Regions from separate parts of the Actinomadura sp. 9N215 genome, predicted to be linked through region 4. Evidence: riboswitches for the same ligand, from Rfam matches in the RefSeq annotation. Region 4 holds a riboswitch; each other region holds the start of a gene.
What was found. A riboswitch is a leader RNA that binds a small molecule or an ion and turns the genes downstream of it on or off. The one in region 4 is predicted to bind cobalamin.
Positions count from the first base shown of each region.

Region 1: it holds a riboswitch for cobalamin, as region 4 does, so the genes downstream of both, cobN (cobaltochelatase subunit CobN) here and ACH34T_RS19305 (ribonucleoside-diphosphate reductase subunit alpha) in region 4, are expected to answer to the same signal.
Region 2: it holds a riboswitch for cobalamin, as region 4 does, so the genes downstream of both, metE (5-methyltetrahydropteroyltriglutamate--homocysteine S-methyltransferase) here and ACH34T_RS19305 (ribonucleoside-diphosphate reductase subunit alpha) in region 4, are expected to answer to the same signal.
Region 3: it holds a riboswitch for cobalamin, as region 4 does, so the genes downstream of both, ACH34T_RS43545 (ABC transporter substrate-binding protein) here and ACH34T_RS19305 (ribonucleoside-diphosphate reductase subunit alpha) in region 4, are expected to answer to the same signal.

Region 1 is NZ_JBIRBA010000011.1:3,984-7,896, forward strand. Features, by position in the region: gene cobN (cobaltochelatase subunit CobN) at 1-1,930, opposite strand, end outside; cobalamin riboswitch at 1,983-2,106, opposite strand; gene ACH34T_RS19415 (precorrin-3B synthase) at 2,230-3,339, shown strand; gene ACH34T_RS19420 (precorrin-8X methylmutase) at 3,336-3,913, shown strand, end outside.
Region 2 is NZ_JBIRBA010000003.1:326,313-330,225, forward strand. Features, by position in the region: gene ACH34T_RS06935 (efflux RND transporter periplasmic adaptor subunit) at 1-269, shown strand, start outside; gene ACH34T_RS06940 (ABC transporter ATP-binding protein) at 266-1,000, shown strand; gene ACH34T_RS06945 (TetR/AcrR family transcriptional regulator) at 997-1,587, opposite strand; gene ACH34T_RS06950 (nuclear transport factor 2 family protein) at 1,665-2,093, shown strand; cobalamin riboswitch at 2,179-2,387, shown strand; gene metE (5-methyltetrahydropteroyltriglutamate--homocysteine S-methyltransferase) at 2,514-3,913, shown strand, end outside.
Region 3 is NZ_JBIRBA010000052.1:26,580-30,492, forward strand. Features, by position in the region: gene ACH34T_RS43540 (FecCD family ABC transporter permease) at 38-1,129, opposite strand; gene ACH34T_RS43545 (ABC transporter substrate-binding protein) at 1,126-2,145, opposite strand; cobalamin riboswitch at 2,323-2,522, opposite strand; cobalamin riboswitch at 2,648-2,717, shown strand; partial or broken gene ACH34T_RS43550 (ATP-binding protein) at 2,869-3,913, shown strand, end outside.
Region 4 is NZ_JBIRBA010000010.1:264,809-268,721, forward strand. Features, by position in the region: gene ACH34T_RS19305 (ribonucleoside-diphosphate reductase subunit alpha) at 1-2,144, opposite strand, end outside; cobalamin riboswitch at 2,432-2,658, opposite strand; gene ACH34T_RS19310 (hypothetical protein) at 2,764-3,441, shown strand; gene ACH34T_RS19315 (YcnI family protein) at 3,517-3,913, shown strand, end outside.

The sequences.
Region 1 (3,913 bases), on a different contig from region 4:
CGAAGTCGTCGAACTCGGCGTCGTGGGGACGATCGTCCAGGCCGAGGTCGTGGTCGAGCTTCGCGGCCTGGATGAGCGTCCAGATCTGGGCGCGGATCGCGGGCAGCTTCGCCGGGTCCATCGCGGCGATGGTGGCGTGCTCGTCCAGGAGCTGTTCGAGGCGGGCGATGTCGCCGTAGGTCTCGGCGCGGGCCATCGGCGGGACCATGTGGTCCACGAGCACGGCGTGCGCGCGGCGCTTGGCCTGCGTGCCCTCGCCGGGGTCGTTGACGAGGAACGGGTAGACCAGCGGGACGTCGCCGAGCGCCGCGTCGGTGCCGCACGACGCCGACATGCCCGCCGCCTTGCCGGGCAGCCATTCCAGGTTGCCGTGCTTGCCGACGTGCACGATCGCGTGCGCGCCGAACTCGTCCGACAGCCAGCGGTAGGCGGCCAGGTAGTGGTGGCTCGGCGGCAGGTCGGGATCGTGGTAGATCGCGATGGGGTTCTGCCCGAACCCGCGCGGCGGCTGCACCATGACGACGACGTTCCCGGCGCGGAGCGCGGCGAGGACGATGTCGCCGTCCTGGACGAACAGCCTCCCGGGCGGCGGGCCCCAGTGCCGCTCCATCTCGTCCCGCAGATCCTGCGGGAGGGTGCGGTACCAGCGCTCGTAGGACGCGGCGGAGATCCGGACGGGGTTGCCCGCGAGCTGCTCCTCGGTGAGCCAGTCCTCGTCCTGCCCGCCCGCCGCGATCAGCGCGTGGACGAGCGCGTCCCCGTCCTGCTCGGCGACGCCGGGGAAGCCGTCGCCGAGGTCGTATCCGGCGCCATCGAGCCGGGCCAGGAGCCGGACGGTGCTCGCCGGGGTGTCCAGCCCGACGGCGTTGCCGACGCGGGAGTGCTTCGTCGGGTACGCCGACAGCATCACGACCAGGCGCCGCCCGGCGGTCGGCGTGTGCCGCAGGCGGCCGTGCCGGACGGCGATGCCCGCGACCCGGGCCGCGCGCTCGGGGTCGGCGGCGTAGACGGTCAGGCCGTCCTCGCCGGTCTCCTTGAACGAGAACGGGACGGTGATGATCCGTCCGTCGAACTCGGGGATGGCGACCTGCGACGCGGCGTCGAGCGGGGACAGGCCGTCGTCGCTCGCCTCCCAGTCGGCCCGGGGCATGGTGAGGCAGAGGCCCTGCAGGATCGGGACGTCCAGTTCGGCGAGGGCGCCGACGTCCCACGCCTCGTCGTCGCCGCCCGCCCCGGCCGTCGCGGGCCGCGACCCGCCCGCCGCGAGGACGGTCACGACCAGCGCGTCCGCTTCGCGGAGCGTGTCGAGCAGCGCGGGTTCCGCCGTGCGCAGCGAGGAGCAGAACACCGGCAGCGCCCGTCCGCCCGCGTCCTCCACGGCGGTGCACAGCGCCTCGACGAAGCCGGTGTTCCCGGCCACGTGATGCGCGCGGTAGTACAGGACCCCGACCACAGGGCCTTCGGAGGCGCGGGGCTCACGCTCCAGCCGTCCCCACGTGGGGGTGGGCTGCGGCGGCGCGAACCCGCGGCCGGTCAGCAGCACGGTGTCGCACAGGAAGGCGTGCAGCTCGGTCAGGTTCGCGGGGCCGCCGTGCGCGAGGTAGGCGTGCGAGTCGGCGCACACGCCGCCGCTCACCGTGGAGAGCTCCATCAGCTCCGCGTCAGGCGCCTGCTCACCGCCGAGCACGACCACCGGCCGCGGGCCCGCCAGCAGGGCGTCCAGGCCGTCCTCCCAGGCGCGCCGCCCGCCGAGCAGCCGGACGACGACGAGATCGGCGCCCTCGACCAGGTCGGGCAGGTCGTCCACGGCGAGCCGCGCGGGGTTGCCGAGGCGGTAGGCGGCCCCGGACGCGCGGGCGCTCAGCAGATCGGTGTCGGACGTCGAGAGCAGCAGGACGATGCGCTCCTGCGCGGACGTGTCGGCGGACACGGCGGATCCTCCCCTGGGGTCCTCGCCCCGGTCGCGGGTGTCACGACGGCTGGAGTGTCCTGGCTTCCGGATCGGCGCTCGCCCCGGCCTTCCCGTCCCTGCGGACAGTGGCCGTGTGCGGGGTTCGCTCCCCGGTGACAGTGGCGGGACCGCGCCGGATTCCCACCGGCTTCCTCCACTGCCGTCGTCGATCAGAAGCGTACGGCAGCGCGGGCCGCCCGCAAACAGTGGCCGAGCGGAGCTCGTCCTTTGACCGGCGGCGGGCGGGGGACGGGAGGACGGGGGTTAACATCCTCATCGTGCCGAATGTCCAAGCGATGGGGAGGTCGCGTGCCGACGCGTGCCCCGGGACGCTGCAAACTCACGACGCCGCGGACGGCCCGCTGGCGCGCGTCCGCGTCCCCGGCGGTGCGGTGACGTCCGCGCAGCTCAGGACGCTCGGCGCCGCCGCCCGCGAGCTGGGCCTCGACGTCATCGAGCTGACATCCCGAGGCAACCTCCAGCTGCGCGGAGTGCGCGACCCGGCGGCGCTCGCGGAACGGGTCGCGGCCGCGGGACTGCTTCCGTCGCCCGCGCACGAGCGGGCGCGCAACATCGTCGCCTCGCCTCTCGGCGGACGCGGGAGGCACGGCGTCCTCGGCACGGATCCGCTGGTCGCGGAACTCGACCTCGCGCTGTGCGCGCGTCCACGGCTGGCCGGGCTCCCGGGCCGGTTCCTGTTCGCGCTGGACGACGGCACCGGCGACGTCGCGTCCCTGAACGCCGACCTGACGCTGACTCCCCATGGACTGCTCCTGGCCGGAGCCCGCCTCGACCTGCCGTACGAGAACGCCGTGACGGTGCTGGTCGCGGCGGCGGAGGCGTTCCTCGACGTCCGCGGCGACGCGTGGCGGCTGGCGGAGGTGCCGGACGGGGCGCGCCTCGTCGCGGAGCGGCTCGGCGGCAGCCCGGCGGACGGGCCGCGCGTCCCCGAGCCCCCGCCTCCGCATGCCGGGATCATCGACCAGCGGGACGGACGGGTCGCGCTGGAGGCCGTCCCGCCGCTGGGACGGCTGACGGGAGCCCAGGCCGAGACGCTCGCCGAGATCTCCGAGGACGTGCGGATCACGCCGTGGCGCAGCGTCGTCGTCCGGGACCTGACCCGGGCGGGCGCACGTCAGCTCGCGGGACGGCTGGGCGCGGCGGGATTCGCGACCGATCCGGACTCGCCGTGGGTCGGCGTCAGCGCGTGCACGGGCAGCCCCGGCTGCGCGAAGTCGCAAGGCGACGTCCAGGGCGAGGCCCGCCGCTGGGTGGACGCCCTGGACCGCGCACCGGAGACCCGCGTCCACTGGACGGGCTGCGACCGCCGCTGCGGGATGCCCCGCGGCACGGTCGTCCTGAAGACGGCGAGCGGAGCGGAGCGGTGACCGGCTACATCCGCGACGGCGCCGAGATCTACCGGCGGTCGTTCGCGACCATCCGCGCGGAGGCCGACCTGTCCGGCCTGCCGGACGACGTGGCGCGCGTCGCCGTCCGCATGATCCACGCCTGCGGGATGACCGACCTCGTCGACGACCTCGCGTGGTCGCCGGGGGTCGTCGCGAAGGCGCGGGCCGCGCTGCTGGACGGCGCGCCGGTGCTGTGCGACGCGCGGATGGTCGCGTCAGGCATCACCCGGGCGCGGCTGCCCGCGGGCAACGAGATCGTGTGCACGCTCGGCGACCCGCGCGTCCCGGCGCTCGCGGCGCGGCTCGGCACCACCCGCAGCGCGGCGGCCCTCGACCTGTGGCTGGACCGGCTGGACGGCGCGGTCGTCGCGATCGGCAACGCGCCGACCGCGCTGTTCCGGCTGCTGGAGCTGGTCGGGGACGGTGCGGGCCGTCCGGCGGCGGTCCTCGGCGTGCCGGTCGGGTTCATCGGCGCGGCCGAGTCCAAGGACGCCCTCGCCGCGAGCGACCTGCCGCACCTGGTGGTGCGCGGGCGGCGCGGCGGAAGCGCGAT
Region 2 (3,913 bases), on a different contig from region 4:
ACTCGGTGACCGACGCGGTCGTGATCCCGCTGTCGGCCGTCCTCGGTGAGGCGTCCAAGGGCAAGGTGACGGTGGTCGGCGGCAACGGCGAGCGCGAGGTACGTGACGTCGGCCTCGGCATCAACGACGGCAAACGCGTCGAGATCGTGGACGGCCTGGAGCCCGGCGACAAGATCCTCGACCGGGCCCCGGACAACGCCGCGTTCGACGTGCCCGCCCCGCCCCAGGAGGGCGGCGGCGGCCCCGAGGCCCCGGTGGGCGGCTCGTGAGCGCGGTCACTCCGGAGTCCGGCGACGTCCGCGTGGCGGAGGCGCAGGAGCCCGTCCTGGAGGTCAGCGGCATCACCAAGCGGTTCAGGCTGCGCCGCCGCAAGGAACCGCTGACCGTCCTGGAGGACGTGTCGCTGACCGTCCGTCCCGGCGCGACGGCCGCGATCGTCGGGCTCTCCGGCGCGGGCAAGTCCACGCTCCTCAACATCCTCGGCCTGCTGGAGAGCCCGGACGCCGGGACCGTCCGGATGTACGGCCGGGAGACCACCACCCTGCGCGAACGCGAACGCGCCCAGCTCCGCGGCGAGACGATCGGCTTCGTGTTCCAGCAGCTCAACCTCCTGCAACGGCGCACCGCCCGCCAGCAGGTGGCGGCCCCGCTCCTTTACGCGGGCGGCCGGCGCCTGCGCCGCCGCTACGAACTGGCCGACGAGACGCTCCGCCGCGTCGGCCTGGGCGAACGCCTGCACGCCACCCAGGCCAGCCTCTCGGGCGGCGAACAGCAGCGCGTCGCGATAGCCCGCGCCATCATCCGCGACCCCCGCCTGATCCTCGCCGACGAGCCCACCGGCTCCCTCGACCCGGTCACGGCGGGCCAGGTCATGGACCTCCTCTTCGACCAGGCCCGCGCCGACGACCGCGCCCTCATCCTGGTCACCCACGACCACACCCTCGCCCGCCGCGCCGACACGGTCTACGTCCTGGAGAACAGCACCCTCACCCCTGCCTAAGGAAGGCGCGATGTGCGTTCGTCGCCGCCGGGGGCGAGGCCGTCGAAGATGATTCCGAGCGCGCGGGCGCGGACCGGCTCGTCGAGGCGAAGGTGCGCGGACGCCCGTGAGACGCCGACGAGGAGCGCGTAGACCTCGTCGAGGCCGACGTCCGCGCGGACCGCCCCGGCGTCCTGCGCGCGTCCGAGCAGGACGCCGACCGCCTTGCGCAGGTCACGCGGCCCCTGCGCCGCCCTGCCCGCGGCGTCGCCACCGGCGTCGGTGAACGCCTCGACGATGGCGAGTTTGCCCGCTGCGTCGTCCACGAGCCGGGAGAAGAAATCGAAGAACGCCTGACCCGCATCGGCTGATTCGGCAAGGCTTTGCGCTCGCCCGCACAGGCCGTCGAAATGTTTGACCAGGACGGCCTCCAGCAGGGCCCGCTTGGTCGGGAAATGGCGGAAGACGGTCGCGATGCCGACCCCGGCGAGCCGCGCGACCTCTTCCGTGGAGGCCGCTGAACCGCCCCTGCCGAAGACCTCCTCCGCCACCTCCAGGATCCGGGCCCGGTTGTCGCGGGCGTCGGCGCGCATGGGTTCCATTGACATCCGAAGTCTCCACTTCGTATATTCGGAGTCTCCACTTCGGTCCGTTTCGGAAGCCTACCGTGTCAGCAGGAGGCATCATGGCGCTCACTCCCCGCGAAGTGTTCCTGAAACTCGTGTGGGGGGTCTCCGAAGGGCGTTGGGACGAGCTGCCCGAGCTGTACGCGGACCAGACCCGCGTCGAGCATCCCTTCTCACCGTCCGAGAGCGAGCCGATGCGCACCCGCGACGACCTGCGCAAACACTTCTCGGCCGGAAAGAGCCTCCCGCCCATCCGCCAGGAGCCCGCCAACATCACCGTGCACGAGACCGCCGACCCGGAAGTGATCGTCGCCGAATTCGAATACCGGGGGACGACCGAAAGCGGTGAACCGTTCCGGGTCCCCTGCATCTTCGTGCTCCGCGTCCGGGACGGAAAGATCATCGCCTCCCGGGACTACATCGACCACATTTCCTCGGCCCGCCGCCGCGGCGCACTCGACGAATTCATCGACGCCATCCGAGCGTGACCGGCCGCCGACAAAGGTCGCGACCAAGGTGCGGCCCCGACACGTGCAGCACCCGACACGTGCGGCAGCCGACCGGCCCGCCGGTAGACTCCGGGTCGCGGACGGTTCACTCGGCTTCGAGTGTCGTAAGAGGGAACCCGGTGCGAATCCGGGACTGCCCCGCAGCGGTGAGTGGGAACGACCGCCGTCAAAAGCACTGGGCCTGACGGCCTGGGAAGCGACGGTTAGTAGGACGCTTCTTCCGGGAAGCGATGCCCACGAGTCCGAAGACCTGCCTCCGCCCGCGCGCCGCCCGGCGCGCGGTGGTGCGCGGCCTCGCGGGAAGGCCGGGCGGCGCGCGTCCCTTCGTGCGCTTCTCCGCGCGATCCGTCGCGTGCCCCTCCCCGCGCGGCCGCCTGTGGCACAGCGAGGGAAGCCGCCATGAACACGACGATCCTCGGATATCCCCGAATCGGGGCCAACCGGGAACTGAAGGTCGCCACCGAGGACTACTGGGCCGGACGCGCCGACGCCGGCGCGCTCGCCAGGACGGGCGCCGAGCTGCGCGCGAACGTCTGGACGAGCCTGCGCGACGCAGGTCTGGACGCGATCCCGTCCAACACGTTCTCCTTCTACGACCAGGTGCTCGACACGAGCGTGCTGGTCGACGCCGTCCCCGACCGGTACCGCCACCTCACGGGGCTCGACCGGTACTTCGCGATGGCGCGCGGCGTGCAGGACGTCCCGCCGCTGGAGATGACGAAGTGGTTCGACACGAACTACCACTACATCGTCCCCGAGCTGGGTCCGGACACGCGGTTCCGGCTGGCGGACGGCTCCGCGGCCAAGCCGCTGGTCGAATACCGGGAGGCAAAAGCGCTCGGGATCGAGACGCGCCCGGTGCTGGTCGGCCCGCTCACCTACTTCCTGCTAGCCAAGCCCGCCCCGGACGCGCCAGACGGGTTCCGGCCGCTCGACCTCCTCGACGGCCTCATCGACGTGTACGCCGAGGTCCTGGAGCGGCTGGCCGGGTCGGGGGCCGCGTGGGTGCAGCTCGACGAGCCCGCCCTCGTCGCCGACCGCAACGAGGACGAGATCGCCGCGCTCGCCCGCGCGTACGCGCGGCTTGGCCGCCTGACGAGCAGGCCGCGGCTGATGGTCGCCACGTACTTCGGCACGATCGGCGCGGACGCGCTCCGCGCCCTGGCCGGGAGCCGCGTTGAGGCGATCGGCCTCGACTTCGTGGCGGGGCCCGACAACCTCGACGTCCTCGCGTCGATGGGTGGGCTGCCGCGCAAGACGCTCGTGGCGGGAGTGGTCGACGGACGGAACGTATGGCGCGCCGACCAGCGCCACGCCAAGACCACCTGCGCGTCACTGCTCGGGCTCGTCGACCAGGTCGTGGTGAGCACGTCCTGCTCCTTGTTGCACGTCCCCATCGATCTGGACGCCGAGGCATCGATGGATCCGGACCTCCGGGGGCGGCTCGCGTTCGCCCGGCAGAAGGTCGCGGAGGTCGTCGCGGTCGGTCGGGCGCTGACCGAGGACGTGCCCGCTCCGGCCGAGGCCCCGGCACCGCCCGCCGGTGTCGACCACGGCGTCCGTGCCCGGCTGGACTCTCTCGGTGACAGCGCGGGGCGTGGCCACCGCGCCGCCAGGTTCGCCGCGCAGCGCGACGAGCTCGGCCTGCCCGCGCTGGCGACGACGACGATCGGCTCGTTCCCGCAGACCCCCGAGATCCGCCGGGCCCGCGCCGACCACCGCGCCGGACGCGTCACCGCCGACGCCTACAAGCAAGCGATGAGGAACGAGATCGCCCGCGTCATCGCGCTCCAGGAAGA
Region 3 (3,913 bases), on a different contig from region 4:
CGGAAGAGGCGGCCCGAAGATCCTCGCTTCGCTGCGGTCATCGGACCGCCTTCCGCCTCATCAGGAAAAGGAAGAAGGGGCCGCCGACCAGCGCGGTGAGGATCCCGACGGGGATCTCCTCGGGACTGATCAGGGTCCGCGCCGCCAGATCGGCGACGACCAGGAACCCGGCGCCCAGCAGCGCCGCGGCGGGCAGGGCGCGGCGGTGGTCGGCGCCGACGAGCAGCCGCACCGCGTGCGGCATGATCAGCCCGACGAACCCGATCGAGCCGCTGACCGCGACGATCGCGCCGGTCATCAGGGCGACCAGCGTGAACAGCGCCCCGCGGAAGCGGTGCACGTCCAGTCCGAGGGCCGTGGCGGCCTCCTCCCCGGCCAGCAGCAGGTTGAGGGGACGGGACAGGCCGAGCAGGACCGCCGTGCCCGCGAGCACCACGGCGGCGGGGATCCACAGCAGCGTCCAGGTGGTGCCGGCCAGGCCGCCGAGCATCCAGCGCAGCGCCGACTCGGCGGCGCGGGGGTCGTCGGACGTGATGACCAGGTAGCTCGCGACCGCCGTGAGCACCTCGGCGGTGGCCACGCCCGCGAGGATCAGCCGCACCGTGGTCATCCGGCCGCCGGAGCGCGCCAGGAAGTACACCAGCACCAGGGCCAGCAGCGCGCCCGCGAAGGCGGCCAGCGGCATCGAGAAGATTCCGAACCACGCGACCGGGAACACCACCACGAGCACCGCGCCGACCATCGCGCCCGAGGACACGCCCAGCAGCATCGGGTCGGCCAGCGGGTTGCGGACCACGGCCTGCAGGACCATCCCGCAGACCGACAGGCCCGCCCCGACCACCGCGCAGAGCAGCACCCGGGGCAGCCGGACGTCCATCACGATCGTCTCGCGGACCGGCGACCAGACCGGGTCGGCCAGCGCGGGATGCACCTGGTGGAGCAGGATGCCCCACACCTGGCCCGGCGGGATCCGCACCGAGCCCGCGGCGATCCCCGCCGTGCCCGCCACCAGCACCAGCGCGCCGAACAGCGCCAGGACCAGCGGATAGGGAAGGCGGACGCGGCGCCGGGGGGCGGCGGCGACCGCCGTCCGTCCGCCGGAGACGCGAGGCTCGGCAACGCCGGTCATGTGGGACTCGCCGTCGTCGTTGTTGACGGACGTCCCACCGCACCCCCCGGGAACCGCGCCGGGTGCAGCTGGCGGGCGAGCGACTCGACCGCTCCGGCCGCCCGGACGCCGGTCACCGTGGACGACAGCGGCAGGACCGCGAACCGTTCGTTCCTGACGGCGGGAACGTCCTTCAACGCGGGGTTGGACAGCAGGAATCTCTTCTTGTCCTCGGCGGACCGGTCGCCGTAGTCGTAGATGACGATGACCTCGGGCGCCCGCGCGGCCAGCTGCTCGAACGAGACGTCCCCGTAGGCCTTGCGCACGTCGGAGAACAGGTTGGTCCCGCCCGCCAGCCGGATGATCTCGTCGCCGATGCCCGCGCCGCCCGCGGTGAGCACGGTCTTGTCGCCGCTGTCGTAGACGGCGACCTTGACCGGCGTCGCGGCGGGAGCGGGGGCGGCGAGCCGCGCCTTGACCCGGTCCAGGACGGCGCGCAGCGCGGCGATGCGCCGCTCGGCCCGGTCCGGCACGCCGAAGATCTTGGCGATGGTCCGGATCTCCTCGTCGACCGTGGCCATGGTCACCGGGCCCTTGGGGCACTCCTCGACGTTGAGGTGGGTGTCGATCCCGGCCTTCTTCAAGGTGGCCCGGCCGCGGCCCTCCTTCTCCTCGAACGTGCTGGCCCATCCGCCGTAGACGAAGTCGGGCTCGGCCGCGAGCAGCGTCTCGTAGGAGGGGTACTCCTTGGACAGCACCTTCACCCGGTCGTAGGCGGCCTGGAACTCCGGCAGGATCCGGTCGTCGAGGTAGCCCGTCCCGGCCATCGACCTCTCCAGGCCGAGGGCGAGCATCACCTCGGTCGCGTGCTGGTTCAGCGACACCGCGCGCCGCGGCGGCCGCTGGTAGACGGTCGTCACCCCGCAGTTGGTCACGGTCACCGGGAAGCCGGGCGGAGCCGCGCCCGCGCGACCGTCTCCGGCGCGCCCCGTGTCCCCGCCGCATCCGGCGATCAGCAGCACCGCGACGAGCAGCACCGACGCCCGCGCCCGGATACGGGTACGGAAAGCGGCGGTCGTCGCGGCGGCCCGGCGTGCGGTCGGACGGCGTGCAGTCGGACGGCGCGGCGCCGGGCGTGTCGAATCCCGTGACGCCGGGCGTGTTGAGCCCCTGGGCATGAAGCCCTCTCCTCTCTGGGGAGATCCGCCCCAGTCCAGTCGAGGAGGCGACCGCGTGAGTCTCCTGGCTCTCGGGTCGATGCTCGTCCCGGCCTTCCCGCCCGCTCGCACGGGCAGTGGCGTCGTCGGGATCCGCTCGCCGATCACAGTGGCGGGACCGCGCCGGAATCGCACCGGCTTCCTCGTCCGCCATCGCCTACACCGCACATGGTGACACACGTCGTAGTTGCAAGGAAGTCGCAATAATTCATGACAATGGGGATGAAAGTGTTACCTGTCGCGGCCCTTGACCTGGGCACGTGTGATCTTGACAGCCGCGGGAGCGAGACCGTACCGTCCCCCTGTTCCGCGGTTGTCCGAGGGAAATCCGGTGAGAGGCCGGTGCGGACGCGCCACTGTATCCGGGTCGGTGAGCCCGGGAGCCAGGTCACTCGGACCACCGCGACCTCATCGTCCGGGACGCGCAAGATCCCTTATGGAGGTACCCGTGAGTTCGCCGCCGGCTCCTGCTCGTGCTCCGATTCCCGGATCGGCCGGTGGCCGCTTGCGGTCTCCGCGCCGCGGCCCGGCCCCCTCGTCCTGATGGACGACGGCCGCCTGAACGACGCCTATCCGTTCACCGCCGTCGTCGGCCTCGACGACCTGAAGCTGGCCCTGCTGCTCAACGCCGTCTCCCCGCGGGTCGGCGGCGTACTGGTGCGCGGGGAGAAGGGCACCGCCAAGTCGACGGTCGTCCGCGCGCTCGCCGCGCAGCTCCCCGCCGTGGACACGGTGGCGGGCTGCCGGTTCGCCTGCGATCCGGCCGCGCCCGACCCGTCCTGCCCGGACGGCCCGCACGGCCCCGGCGCGCCGGCGCTGCGGCGGCCGTCCGCGCTGGTGGAGCTGCCGGTCGGCGCGTCGGAGGACCGGGTCGCCGGGTCGCTGGATGTGGAACGGGCGCTGACCGAGGGCGTCAAGGCGTTCGAGCCGGGGCTGCTCGCGGCGGCGCACCGCGGCGTCCTGTACGTGGACGAGGTGAACCTGCTGCACGACCACCTCGTCGACCTGCTCCTGGACGCGGCCGCGCTCGGCACCTGCTACGTCGAGCGGGAGTCGGTGTCGGTCCGGCACGCGGCGCGGTTCCTGCTGGTCGGGACGATGAACCCCGAGGAGGGCGAGCTGCGCCCGCAGCTGCTCGACCGGTTCGGGCTGACGGTCGAGGTGCGGGCGTCGCGGGAGCCGAGGGAGCGCGCCGAGGTCGTCCGGCGGCGGCTGGCGTTCGACGCCGACCCGGCGGGGTTCGCGGCGCGCTGGGCCGCCGAGGAGTCCGCGCTCGCCGGGCGCATCTCGGCGGCGCGGGAGCGGCTGGCGGGCGTCCGGCTGCCGGACGAGCGGCTGGAGCAGATCGCGGCGGTCTGCGCCGGGTTCGAGGTGGACGGCCTGCGCGCCGACATCGTCACGGCGAACGCCGCGCTCGCGCACGCCGCCTGGCACGGCCGCGACGAGGTGGCGGCGGACGACGTCCGCGCGGCCGCCCGGCTGGCGCTGCCGCATCGCCGCCGCCGCGACCCGTTCGACGCGCCGGGCCTGGACGAGTCGCGGCTGGACGACCTGCTCGACGACACCTCTCCCGACGACGACCCGCCGC
Region 4 (3,913 bases):
CGGGTGGCTGGGCGGGAGCGCAGGTAGTACGTGGTCTTGAGGCCGCTTCGCCACGCGTAGGCGTACATCGAGGAGAGCTTGCCGATGGTCGGCGTCTCCATGAACAGGTTCAGCGAGTGGGACTGGTCGATGTACGGGGTCCGGGCGGCGGCGAGGTCGATCAGCGCCTTCTGCGGCAGTTCCCAGGCCGTCCGGTAGAGGGCCAGCAGCTCGTCCGGCAGGTCGGCGAGGCCCTGGACGGACCCGTTCGCCTTCTTGATCGCCTCCCGGACGGCCGGAGTCCACCGCCCGAGCGCCTTCAGGTCGTCCACCAGGTAGCCGTTGATCTGCAGGAACTCGCCGGACAGCGTCTCCCGCTTGAACAGGTTGGACACCTGCGGCTCGATGCACTCGTAGCACCCCGCGATGGACGCGATCGTCGCGGTCGGCGCGATCGCGATCAGCAGCGAGTTGCGGAGCCCGACCTCGGCGACGCGCGCCCGGACCCGCTCCCATTCGACGCGGCGGGTCGGCGCGGCGTCCGGGAAATGGTCGAGGTGGAGCTGGCCGCGGGCGGTGCGCGTCCGGTCGTAGGCGGGCAGCGGGCCGTGGACGGCGGCCAGATCGGCTGACGCCTCGTAGGCCGCCAGCGCGATCTCCTCCGAGATGCGCGTCGACAGTGCCCGCGCCTCGGCGGAGTCGAACGGCAGGCGGAGCGTGAAGAAGACGTCCGCGAGGCCCATCACGCCCAGGCCGACCGGCCGCCATTTGCTGTTCGCCGCCTCCGCCTCGGGCGTCGGGTAGAAACCGCGGTCGATCGTCCGGTCAAGGAAACGGACGGCCGTGCGGACGGTGGCGCGCAGCCGCTCCCAGTCCATCCCGGACGGCTCGACGTGCGCGGCGAGGTTCACCGATCCGAGGTTGCACACGGCCGCTTCGCCGTCGCTCGTCACCTCCAGAATCTCCGTGCACAGGTTCGACAGGTGGACGGTCTGACCTGGGTCAGCGGTCTGGTTGCAGGCGCGGTTGGCGGCGTCCTTGAACGTCATCCAGCCGTTGCCCGTCTCGGCGAGCGTCCGCATCATCCGCCCGTACAGCTTGCGGGCCGGGACCTGCCGGACGAACCGTCCCGCCCGCTCCGCCGCCCGGTACGCCTCGTCGAACGCGTCGCCCCACAGGTCGGCCAGTTCGGGGACCTCCTTCGGGTCGAACAGCGACCACGTCTTGTCCTGTTCGACGCGGCGCATGAACTCGTCCGGGATCCAGTTGGCCAGGTTCAGGTTGTGGGTGCGGCGCGCGTCCTCGCCCGTGTTGTCGCGCAGCTCCAGGAACTCTTCGACGTCCGCGTGCCACGGCTCCAGGTACACGCAGGCCGCGCCCTTCCGGCGTCCGCCCTGGTTGACGGCCGCGACGGACGAGTCGAGCGTGCGCAGCCAAGGCACGATCCCGTTGGAGTGCCCGTTGGTGCCGCGGATCAGCGAGCCCCGCGACCGCACCTTCGTCCACGAGATCCCGATGCCGCCCGCGTACTTGCTGAGCCGCGCCACCTGCCCGTACCGCTCGTAGATCGACTCCAGTTCGTCGCGCGGCGAGTCGAGCAGGAAGCAGGACGAGAGCTGCGGGCGGCGGGCCGCGGAATTGAACAACGTCGGTGAGCTGGGCAGATACGACAGCGTGCTGAGCAGCCCGTACAGCTCGGCGGCCTCGTCCACGCCGTCGGACAGCCCGCACGCGACGCGCAGGAGGAAATGCTGCGGACGTTCGAGGACGAGCCGTGACCGCGGATGCCTGAGCAGATAGCGGTCATAGAGCGTCCGGAGCCCGAAGTACTCGAAACGGTCGTCCGCAGACTCGTCGACGAGAGCGTTGAGCGCGGACGCGTGCTCGGCGACGAATGCGGCCGGAGCGTCCGCCAGAAGGCCCTCCCGATGCGCGGCGGCGACCGAGTCGGCGAACGTCCGGACCCCCGCCGACGCCGCCTCCTCCCGGATCCGCACACCGAGCAGCCGCGCCGCGACCTTGGAATATCCGGGTTCGGCGGGCACCAGCGCGCTCGCCTCGCCGATCGCCAGGTCGCGCAGCGCCGCCGCTGTCAGCCCGCCCACGCCGCCACCGGAACCCGTGCGGACGGCGGCCAGCACCCGTCCCGCCTCAACGTCCGGCACCCCGCAACAAGCCGCCTCAACCTCCGCAACGACCCCAGCGATCTCCGCGGACGCCGTTTCGGACGGTTCCGCCCGTACGGCCAGGTCCTGTGTCACGTGCTCTCTCCCCTCGCAGCCGCCCCGCGGACGGCATGCGAACGGGACGCCGGCGGCCCGACCACGGGCACGCGGCGCTCCGCCCCCGACCCACCCGCGAGGCCTGGACGTGTGGGCCTGGGGGACGACCCCCAGACCCCCGAAGAAGTCGGTCAGGCGATGCTCGCTCCGCGAGAGCTCCGCTGCGCGTCGCCTGATCTCCTCATGCGGGCAGGTCTTCGGACTCGCGGGCTCCGCTTCCTGGAAGAAGCGTCCTACTGGCCGTCGCTTCCCGGGCCGGTGGATTCCGGCCCAGTGCGTGATGACGGCGGTCGTTCCCGCTCACCGCTGCGGGGCAGTCCCGGATTCACACCGGGTTCCCTCTTACGACGCCCCCGCCGACCAGCGGCGGGGGCGAACCAGCACGGGATTGAACCCTACATGTAGTTGACGATCTTTGCATCACCCCAAGATGTTGGGCGTGTCGGCAAGATTCCGGGGGCGACTATCCGGACGGCGCGGGTGGTGGGACGATGGTGGCGCCATGTCCCCGCGTCCCCCGCAACCGGGCTTCCGAACCGCGCGCGCGGTGGTGTTCGCCACCGTGTGCGTCACGCTGGCGACCGCCGGGCACGTCCTCGCCTCGGGGACGGTCGTCCCCCTGTGGGCGGTCCTGACGGGGTTCTGCGCCGTGCTGGGCGTGACGCTCATGCTCGCGGGACACGAACGCTCGCTGGCGACGATCCTCGGCGGCCTCCTCGGCGGCCAGTTCGCGCTGCACGCGCTGTTCACCGGCGCCACCGAGCCGATCCTGCAGCCCGCGGCGGCCTCGCACGAGCTGGCCACCGCGCACCAGGCGGGAATGCACCAGACCACCGCGATGGCGGGCTCGGACATCCTGATGCCCGTCGCGCACGCCACGGGCGGCACGACGATGACGCTGGCGCACACCGTCGCCGCGCTCATCGCGGCCTGGTGGCTGCGGCGCGGGGAGCGGGCCGCGTGGTCGCTGGCCCGGCGGATCGCCGGCGCGGCGGACCGGCCGATCCGGCTGCTGCTCGCGCTCCTCGCCGTCGAACCCGCCGCGGCTCCGCCGCGCACCCCCGCGGCACCGGCGACGGCCGCCGTCATGGCCGTCGGCCGGACGCTGCGGCACCAGGTCGTCCGGCGGGGTCCCCCGTCACGTTCGAGGGCGCTCGCGCACCCGCTCCCGCACTGCTGAGCGAGCGCCGTACGTCACCGGACGCCTAATTTCGGCGCATCCGGAATTCCTCATACACTCGAACGGAATTTCGCCATGCCTTCTCTTTCCCATGCAACCCGCAGACTGGGCGCCGTCGCGGCCTTGACCGGGGCGTCCGTCCTCGGGCTGGCCACGGCCGCGTCCGCGCACGTCACCGTCAACCCGAAGACCGCCGAGCAGGGCTCGTACACCAAGGTGGCGTTCCGGGTGCCGAACGAGCGCGACAACGCGTCCACGACCAAGCTCGTGGTGCACCTTCCGGCCGATCACCCGCTGTCGTCGGTTTCGGTCCGTCCCGTCCCCGGGTGGACGGTGAAGGCCGAGAAGTCCAAGCTCGCCACCCCGATCAAGACCCACGGCGGCGAGGTGACCGAGGCCGTCACCCGGATCACCTGGTCCGGCGGCAAGATCGACCCCGGGAACTTCCAGGAGTTCGACGTCTCCATGGGGA